2 regions of the Rhizobium sp. PP-F2F-G48 genome follow, and region 2 is predicted to be linked to the other one. Evidence: predicted binding sites of a transcription regulator. Region 2 holds the regulator's gene; the other holds the start of a gene.

Region 1 (4,210 bases), 480 kb from region 2:
GGGCCGATGACGCCGACGATGCCGCCCGGAGGAAGCTTGAATGTCAGGTTGTCGATCAACAGGCGGTCGCCATAGCTCTTCGACAGGTTTTCGGCCTCGATGACCACCTGACCGAGCCGCTCGCCGACCGGAATGACGATCTGCGCTTCGCCGGGCTTGCGGTTCTCGGCTGCTTCCACCAACTCGTCATAGGCGCGGATACGCGCTTTCGACTTGGCCTGGCGTGCGCGGGGACTGGACGCGATCCACTCCTGCTCGCGGGACAGCGCCTTCTGTTTGGCGACATCCTCACGGCCTTCCTGGGCAAGACGCTTGGCCTTGGACTGGAGGTAGGCCGAATAGTTGCCTTCATAGGGAATGCCACGGCCGCGGTCGAGTTCCAGAATCCAGCCCGTGACGTTGTCGAGGAAGTAGCGATCGTGGGTGATCATCATGACGGCACCCGGGTACTCCCGGAGGTGCTTTTCGAGCCAGGCGATCGTCTCGGCATCCAGGTGGTTGGTCGGTTCGTCGAGAAGCAGGAGATCGGGCTGCGACAGAAGGAGCTTGCAGAGTGCGACGCGACGCCGCTCACCTCCCGACAAGCCCGCGACATCGGCATCGGCCGGCGGGCAGCGCAGCGCGTCCATGGCCATCTCGACCTGACTGTCGAGATCCCAGAGGTTCTGACTGTCGATGACGTCCTGCAGACGCGCACCCTCGTCGGCCGTCTCGTCGGAATAATTCATCATCAGCTCGTTGTAGCGCTCGAGCACGGCCGTCTTGTGGGCCACACCTTCCATGACGTTGCCCAGTACGTCCTTATCCGGATTGAGGTGCGGCTCCTGTGGCAGGTAGCCGAGCGTCGCACCCTCGGCGAGCCAGGCTTCGCCGGTGTATTCCTTGTCCAGACCCGCCATGATGCGCAGGACGGTCGATTTACCGGCACCGTTCGGGCCGAGAATACCGATCTTCGCATCCGGGTAGAACGAGAGATGGACGTTCTCCAGGACCTTCTTCGTGCCGTAGGCCTTGTTCAGCCCGGCCATGTGATAGATAAATTGACGCGCCATGCTCGATCAATGCTCCGCGGGAAATGGAATTTGGCCCGCTATGTAGGCGAATTGCGCCGGGGGAGCAATGACGCCCGCCCTCATTTCCACCCCGATGCGGAATTGAAGCGCGCAGGCCAGAGGACAGCCTAGAGCACCGAACGACGCGGCGGCTAACGAAGCTCGATCGCAGCGCCGGCCCGGCTCGCTCCCGTTCCCACCGTCCCGACCACCGCCTCGTTTCGAGACCGAAGTTGCCGTGACGATCCGGCGGCATCGAGCAGACCGGCACTGCAGCGCGAGCGGATGGGTGCCGCCCCAAGCATCGACGTCGCAAGATCCGATGCTTCGTCCATCGTTGCGGAGAGACCGATCGTCAGTCCCGTCACAAGCGTCCGATCGCCGACCTTTCGGCACTGAAGACGAACGCGCTCCCCGGCACCCGCCGCAAAATCCGTATCGAAGGCCGCCCTCACCTCGGCTTCGGTGATGTCCAGACCGACTTTGCTGCGAAACAAGGCGCCGACGGCCGAACGGTTGACGGCCTCGAGCAGGCGGATCTGAAGAGAGAAGTAAGCGTCCGGCTCGAGGGTCTGGCAGCTGCCGCTTCGCAACCACATGTGTCGGTCGAGGCCAGAGGCGACCCCGGGCATGGCGACAGCAAGCTTCGTGGCAAGCTCTGTCGGCAGCGGCACCGCGGGCAGCGCCAGCCAATCGCGCTTGCGATCCTGAGCCTGCAGAGCCTCGGAGACTTTGCAGAAGCTGTTGCGAACCGGCCAGAGGCCGGCGAGCGTCAAAGCTCGCGCATCGGCACGCTCCGACGTCTGCCCCAAGCATTCCGGGCGTTTGGCTTTCGTCTCGCAGAAAGCCGGCAACCAGCTGAGCCCGAGGACAGAACCGGTTCGTCCTGCCGCGGGCTTGCGATCCTGGCTCCTCGTCAGGTCAGAGCGATCGGCCGGCGCCGGCGGATTGGAGGACGCCGCGGGATTGGAGGACGTCGGTGCAGCGAGTGCTTGAGGCGCTTTCTGTACCGTTGAAGCCGCTGGAGCCGTCACCTCCCCCGCGTAGACGTCATCCGCTGAGCCCGCCACCGCCAACGCAAGGCAAACGGAGAAGAATAGCCCGAGGGAACGCAGGTTTCGGTAGAAACGCCATAGTCGCATCGGCGCGGAAAATGCACTCGGAACACCCAAAAACATCATTTCGACCTCCAGAACAAAACAAGATCAATGAAGGACTAAAACAGGATAAATGCAAGAACGAATTGTGCACGGCTCACAATTTTTTAGGGAATGCTCATATTGACATCTCCGTTCTGTGCCCGGATAGTGGCGGCGGGGATGGCTTCTGGAGGAGACGATCGTGACATTCGAGGAGAGGCGGCTGGCCAGCCCGTCCGGTGCGGATCTCGCGATCTATCACATGCCGGCAACGACGCCGGTGCGCGGTTTGCTTCTGGTCAATCACGGCGTGGCAGAGCATGGGCGGCGCTACCTGAACTTCGCCGTGTCGATGGCGGCACAGGGGCTCGCCGTCTATGTCCACGATCACAGGGGACATGGTGCGACGCGCAGTCCGGCGCATCTTCAGGGGAGATTTGCGCCCGATGGAGGTCTCGATGCCGTGCTGGAGGATGTGGCGGCGGTCCGGAATTGGGCGGCGTCGGATCATCCCGGTTTGCCGATCATCCTTTTCGGCCATTCCATGGGCGGCTTGGTCGCTCTGAATGCCGCGGAAAGAGATCCGGGGCTCTATGACGGTCTTGCCGTGTGGAATGCGAATTTTCATCCGGGCCTCGCCGGTCGGTTCGGGCAGGGCGTTCTTGCGGTCGAGCGGATGTTGAAAGGCTCGGATGTGCCGAGCCCGATACTGGCTCGCCTCACCTTCGGTGCGTGGGCGCGCTCGATCGCTGAGCGGAGAACCGATTTCGACTGGCTGTCCCATGACCCGATGGAGGTCGATCGGTATGTTGCCGATCCCCTTTGCGGATTCGACGTCACGGTTTCGCTCTGGATCGAACTGTTTCGTATGAGCTACGCCGGTGCGACGCTGGATCGTCTCCGTCGGCTTCCGCCGGACATGCCGGTCAACCTTGTCGGCGGCGGAGAGGATCCGGCGACCGAGAATGGAAAAGCCGTATCATGGCTGCAAACCCGGATGAAGAAAGCGGGCCTGCGGCAGGTAACCGCAACGATCTATCCGGGCGCACGCCACGACACTCTGAACGACACGGTCCGGGCGCGCGCTGAACAGGCGTTTTCCGCCTGGTGTCGCAGCGTCGTCGAGCGCTCGCGGGGTGCGCCAGACTAGGCAGAAGCAGGAGGCCGAAGCGCTTTCCGCCAAGCGCGCATGTCACGGAGGGCCTTCGGACGGAGGCCAGAGAGGGACGATACGAGAGGGACGGTCCTGAGGGGCGGTACTGAGAGGGCCATACTGAGAGGCACAGTGCGGAGCGAGCCGCCGAGCCCTCCTGGAGACATCGAGTTTACCCGCGGATATGTTGCGTCTGCTGGTAGACGGCGGTCGAGCGGGCGCCGGAGCGGCAGTAGCCGAGCATGGGGCGCTGGAACGTGTCGAGCGCATCGACCATCTTGTGCACGGCATCGGCGGTCACGCCAGCGGGGCCGACGGGAATATGCATCGTCTCTATGCCAAGCGCATGGGCGCGTTGCTCGATCTCGGCAAAGTCCGGCTGGCCGGGCTGCTCATGGTCGGGGCGGTGGCAGACGATCGACTTGAAGCCCAGGGCCTTGATCTGATCGAGGTCGGCTGCTGTAATTTGGCCGGTCACGGAATATTCGTCGTTGATCGGGCGGATGTCGTCCATGCTGGTTCTCCTCGACGCGCGGCGCGCCGCAAGCTTCGTTGTCGAAGATGTAGGACGCCTTTGCGGCAGAGGTCAATCAGGTCAGGTCCGCTTCCTCCGGGGCGACGATGCCGAACATCAGTTCGTATGCGATTGCGGCGCCCCGCTTGAGCATGAAAAGCGCGCCGCTCTCGGCAAGCGCTGGGCGCTTGGCGATGCGGTGGGATACGGGCTCGATGCTGACCACGTTCGCGTCGCCGCGCTGGCAACGCCACATCTGGAGGAACGGTAGGTGGTCGCTCCTGAAACGGATGTCGAGCGAGCGGTTCGCGAGCGCCGCAAAGGGGCCAATTCGCACCCGTGCCCAGTCGTC
Region 2 (4,210 bases):
CGTTTTTCAGGGTCCGATCGTGTTCCGGAACGATGAGGGCCTCGTCGATCTTCTGCTGACTGCCGAGGCCGTCGCAGGTGGAGCAGGCACCGAACGGATTGTTGAAGGAAAACAGCCGCGGTTCGATCTCGGAAATCGTGAAGCCGGAGACGGGGCAGGCGAATTTCTCCGAAAACAGCACCCGCTCATGCGTCTCGTTGAGCGATTTGTTCGCGGAGCCGCCGGCCGAGGTCTCCTTCTCGGGCAGAGGCTTGTCGGCAAATTCGGCTATCGCAAGACCATCGGCCAGCCTGAGCGATGTTTCCAGACTGTCGGCCAGCCGCGCAGCAATATCGCCGCGCACGACCAGGCGATCGACCACCACATCGATATCGTGCTTGTATTTCTTGTCGAGCGCGGGGACATCGGCGATCTCGTAGAACTGGCCATCGACCTTGACGCGCTGAAAGCCCTTTTTCATCAGCTCCGCGAGTTCTTTCTTGTACTCGCCCTTACGGCCCCGGATCATCGGCGCGAGGATGTACAGGCGAGCGCCTTCCTCCATCGCAAGGATACGGTCAACCATCTGGCTCACCGTCTGGCTCTCGATTGGCAGCCCGGTCGCCGGCGAATAGGGGACACCGACGCGCGCGAAAAGAAGGCGCATATAGTCGTAGATCTCCGTCACCGTTCCCACGGTCGAGCGGGGGTTCTTCGACGTCGTCTTCTGTTCGATCGAAATTGCGGGCGAAAGACCTTCGATCAGGTCCACATCCGGCTTCTGCATCATCTCCAGAAACTGGCGCGCATAGGCCGACAGGCTCTCGACGTAGCGCCTCTGCCCTTCCGCATAGATCGTGTCGAAGGCGAGCGACGATTTTCCCGACCCGGAAAGGCCGGTCATCACGATCAGTTTGTTGCGCGGGAGATCGAGGTCGATACCCTTGAGATTGTGCTCCCGCGCACCGCGGATCGAGATGGTCTTGAATTCGCTCATGGTCAAACGCTCTGTATGGGGACGAAGCCCTTACTTAAGATCAATACTTCATATGTCGACCCGGCCTCGGGCGAAACCGCAATTCGAACGTCCCGGTCCGGGCAGGCTCGTTGAGCATCGGAAGCCCGGCGCGTGCATGGTTGACAGGATCATAACGAAGAATTAGAACAAATAAAGAACAAATTTGCAAACTGTTGTGGATTGCCGCGGGTCGAGGGCGAAAAGCCAGATCCAACAGCGTAGGCTTTGCGCACATTGCGGGACGTTGGGCCGCTTTCAGGAGACAGGACAAAGAGATGGCTGGTAGCGTAAACAAGGTGATCCTCATCGGAAATGTCGGGGCGGACCCGGAAATCCGGCGGACGCAGGACGGAAAGCCGATCGCGAACCTGCGCATCGCCACGTCCGAAAGCTGGCGCGACCGAAATTCGGGCGAGCGACGCGAGAAGACCGAGTGGCATACGGTCGTCGTTTTCAACGAGGGCCTGTGCAAGGTCGTCGAACAATATGTGAAGAAGGGCGCCAAGCTTTATCTCGAAGGCGCCTTGCAGACACGCAAATGGCAGGACAAGGACGGCAACGACCGCTATTCCACCGAAGTGGTGCTTCAGGGCTTCAATTCGACGCTGACCATGCTGGATGGCCGTGACGGCGGCGGCGGTAGTGGTGGTGGAAACCGTGGGAGTTCGGATTACGGCGGGGGCAGCGGACCGAACTATGGCGACGATTTCGATCGTCCGGCCCAGTCGTCCGGCGGTCGTTCGGGCGGCAGCACCGGCGGGGCGAGCGGTGGCTTCTCGCGCGATCTGGATGACGACATTCCGTTCTGATTCCGTCTTGGACACCGAGTGTCAAATAGCCTTTTCGCCGTTGCGAGCCTGCTTGCGACGGCGTTTCTTATTGCCGGAGCGATGAACGCTGATCTCAAGGTCTGTCCTTTCGGAAAGGACCTCGCCGCAAGCAACGCATCTGAACGAATTCGCCTTTTCGTCGATGAACGGTTCACTTCGGCGGAATGGCACTTGCAGAACACATGAGGAACATATAACACTGTTCTTGCTTTGTTTCGTGACTTTGGAGTCGTTTGATCATGCTGACCCGCAAGCAACAGGAATTGTTGATTTTCATTCATGAGCGCATGAAGGAATCGGGTGTTCCGCCATCGTTCGACGAGATGAAGGATGCTCTGGAACTGGCCTCCAAGTCCGGCATCCATCGGCTGATCACGGCGCTCGAAGAGCGTGGCTTTATCCGGCGCTTGCCAAACAGGGCGCGGGCGCTCGAGGTGATCAAGCTGCCGGACGCCTATCTCGCGTCGACACCGCCGAAGCGGGGGTTTTCACCGAGCGTCATTCAGGGAAGTCGCCCGTCCTCTGTCCCGGAAACACCGGCGAAGGCTGCCATTGGCGTCGGAAACGATAACAGCGTCTCCGTTCCTGTCATGGGTCGGATTGCTGCCGGCGTGCCGATTTCCGCTATCCAGAACAACACGCATGACATTGCCGTTCCCGCTTTCATGCTCGGCAGTGGCGAGCATTATGCGTTGGAAGTTCGGGGGGACTCGATGATCGAAGCGGGCATTCTCGATGGCGATACCGTCATCATCCGGAGTGCGAACAGCGCCAGCCCGGGCGAGATCGTCGTGGCCTTGGTCGATGACGAAGAGGCGACCTTGAAACGCTTCCGCCGCAAGGGAGCCTCTGTCGCTCTGGAGGCGGCCAACCCGGCCTATGAGACGCGGATTTTCGGACCGGACCGGGTCAAGGTTCAGGGAAAGCTTGTCGGCTTGATCCGCCACTACCAGTAAAAAGGATATGGTTTCCGGCGAGGGGTGGCCGATTGGAGGCGTCGGTCTCCAGGGCAAGCATCGGTTTTCCTCGTCCTGAATTCCTCGTCCTGTCCGCTTCGATAGTGACCTCGCGCCGTGCATTTCATCAATGCGCGGTTTGCTTGTTTCTCATGGTGCGGCCTTCTTTCTGTTGCTTTCGTTCGACAAGGATGGAGGCGGGGATTGCTATTCTCGAAACCGTTGGGGAGGCGAAGAGGATACGAGAAGCGGATGCAGGCACTCGGCTCGCGAGATCCAGCGGCACGCGTTTTTCAGAGAAATCTGCACGATGGAGAAGCAGACGGAACTGCTTGCGGACATCGGCGTTAACCGGCCGAACACTGCGGAGACCGAGATGCCGGGAACATTGGAAAGTTTTGAAGTCCTGGTCTTCGACGATCGCGAAGGCGAGATTTCGCTATCCGATCGACCATTGAGCATCAAGACCGCCGATGAAGCCCGCGCTTTGGCCAGTCGTCTTGCACGCGGACATGCGGGCACGGCAGTCGTCTCAAGGCGGGGCAACACAGCGATTGGCGAAGCCGGCCCAGCCCTCGTTCTTGAGCAGCATGGTCGGATCGGCGATTTCGACTGAAGATCGCTGATAAAGGATCGCTGGCAATGGCGCCGTACCATCTCTTTTCAAGCGCAGACCGTGCGCAAAGGATCACGCTATGAGAATGATTTTCGTCGGGATGCTAGCATCCGTCCTTAGTATCCTCGTGATCAAGTACGCCAACAACGATCTCGGCAATGGCGTTCCCATGACGACAGTTGGAGCAGCCAGCTCACTCTAAAGCCCAACGTCTGTCTGGCTGCTTCCACTATTGTTGATTCCGGCATCTTTCGGCACAACGGCGTCCGCTATTCGTGAATGGTATAGGATCCCATCTCGCACAGGTTTTGCTTGTCTTCAGTCGTCGCCAAGTCTGACCCCTCCTCGAACTCGAACCGCATGTCGTAGTCGCAAACGTCGCGTCCGTCCGCGATCGTCAGTTCGATCGTCTCGCCAGGACTGAGCACCTGCTCTCCGAAGACGTCCCTCTCCCAGTCGCTGACGCCGACGGGTGACGTGTAGAATCGCGTGAGAACCGATTGCGTACCGTTCTTCAGCGTGAAGACAAGATCTTCCGCTTGCGCGGGGTTTGACAAGAAGGTGGCGCTCACCAAGAGGGCGCCTGCCATGCAGTTTTTTGTGATCATGTCGTTCAGTCTCCTCCCCAGGAAATTCGATTGCGTCCGTTCGAGTACGCTAATCGAAGAATAGCGAAGGCCTCATCACTTTCAATCGATTTGTCGCGCACCTGTCCGAGATGACGGCTTTCCTTTTTTGGCATTGCACTAGGCTCAGGACTCATAAAATTCACAGCCAGAAGATAACAGCGGCTGCGATGCAGATGCTCGAG

Evidence for each region. Region 2 encodes LexA, which represses DNA repair genes until DNA is damaged. Its sites were predicted from a motif close to TGTTCNNNNTGTGTTCNG; they were not measured.
Region 1: the regulator LexA is predicted to act here: its motif matches at 2,243-2,260, upstream of C8J36_RS02385 (ribonuclease).

Annotation. Positions count from the first base shown of each region.
Region 1 covers NZ_SLVH01000001.1:513,922-518,131, reverse strand. The annotation lists gene ettA (energy-dependent translational throttle protein EttA) at 1-1,052, opposite strand, end outside; gene C8J36_RS02385 (ribonuclease) at 1,205-2,194, opposite strand; gene C8J36_RS02380 (alpha/beta hydrolase) at 2,394-3,341, shown strand; gene C8J36_RS02375 (TIGR01244 family sulfur transferase) at 3,517-3,858, opposite strand; gene C8J36_RS02370 (DUF4432 family protein) at 3,935-4,210, opposite strand, start outside.
Region 2 covers NZ_SLVH01000001.1:997,062-1,001,271, forward strand. The annotation lists gene uvrA (excinuclease ABC subunit UvrA) at 1-976, opposite strand, end outside; gene C8J36_RS04510 (single-stranded DNA-binding protein) at 1,273-1,806, shown strand; gene lexA (transcriptional repressor LexA) at 2,067-2,783, shown strand; gene C8J36_RS04520 (hypothetical protein) at 3,094-3,399, shown strand; gene C8J36_RS04525 (hypothetical protein) at 3,669-3,989, opposite strand; partial or broken gene C8J36_RS04530 (transposase) at 4,168-4,210, opposite strand, start outside.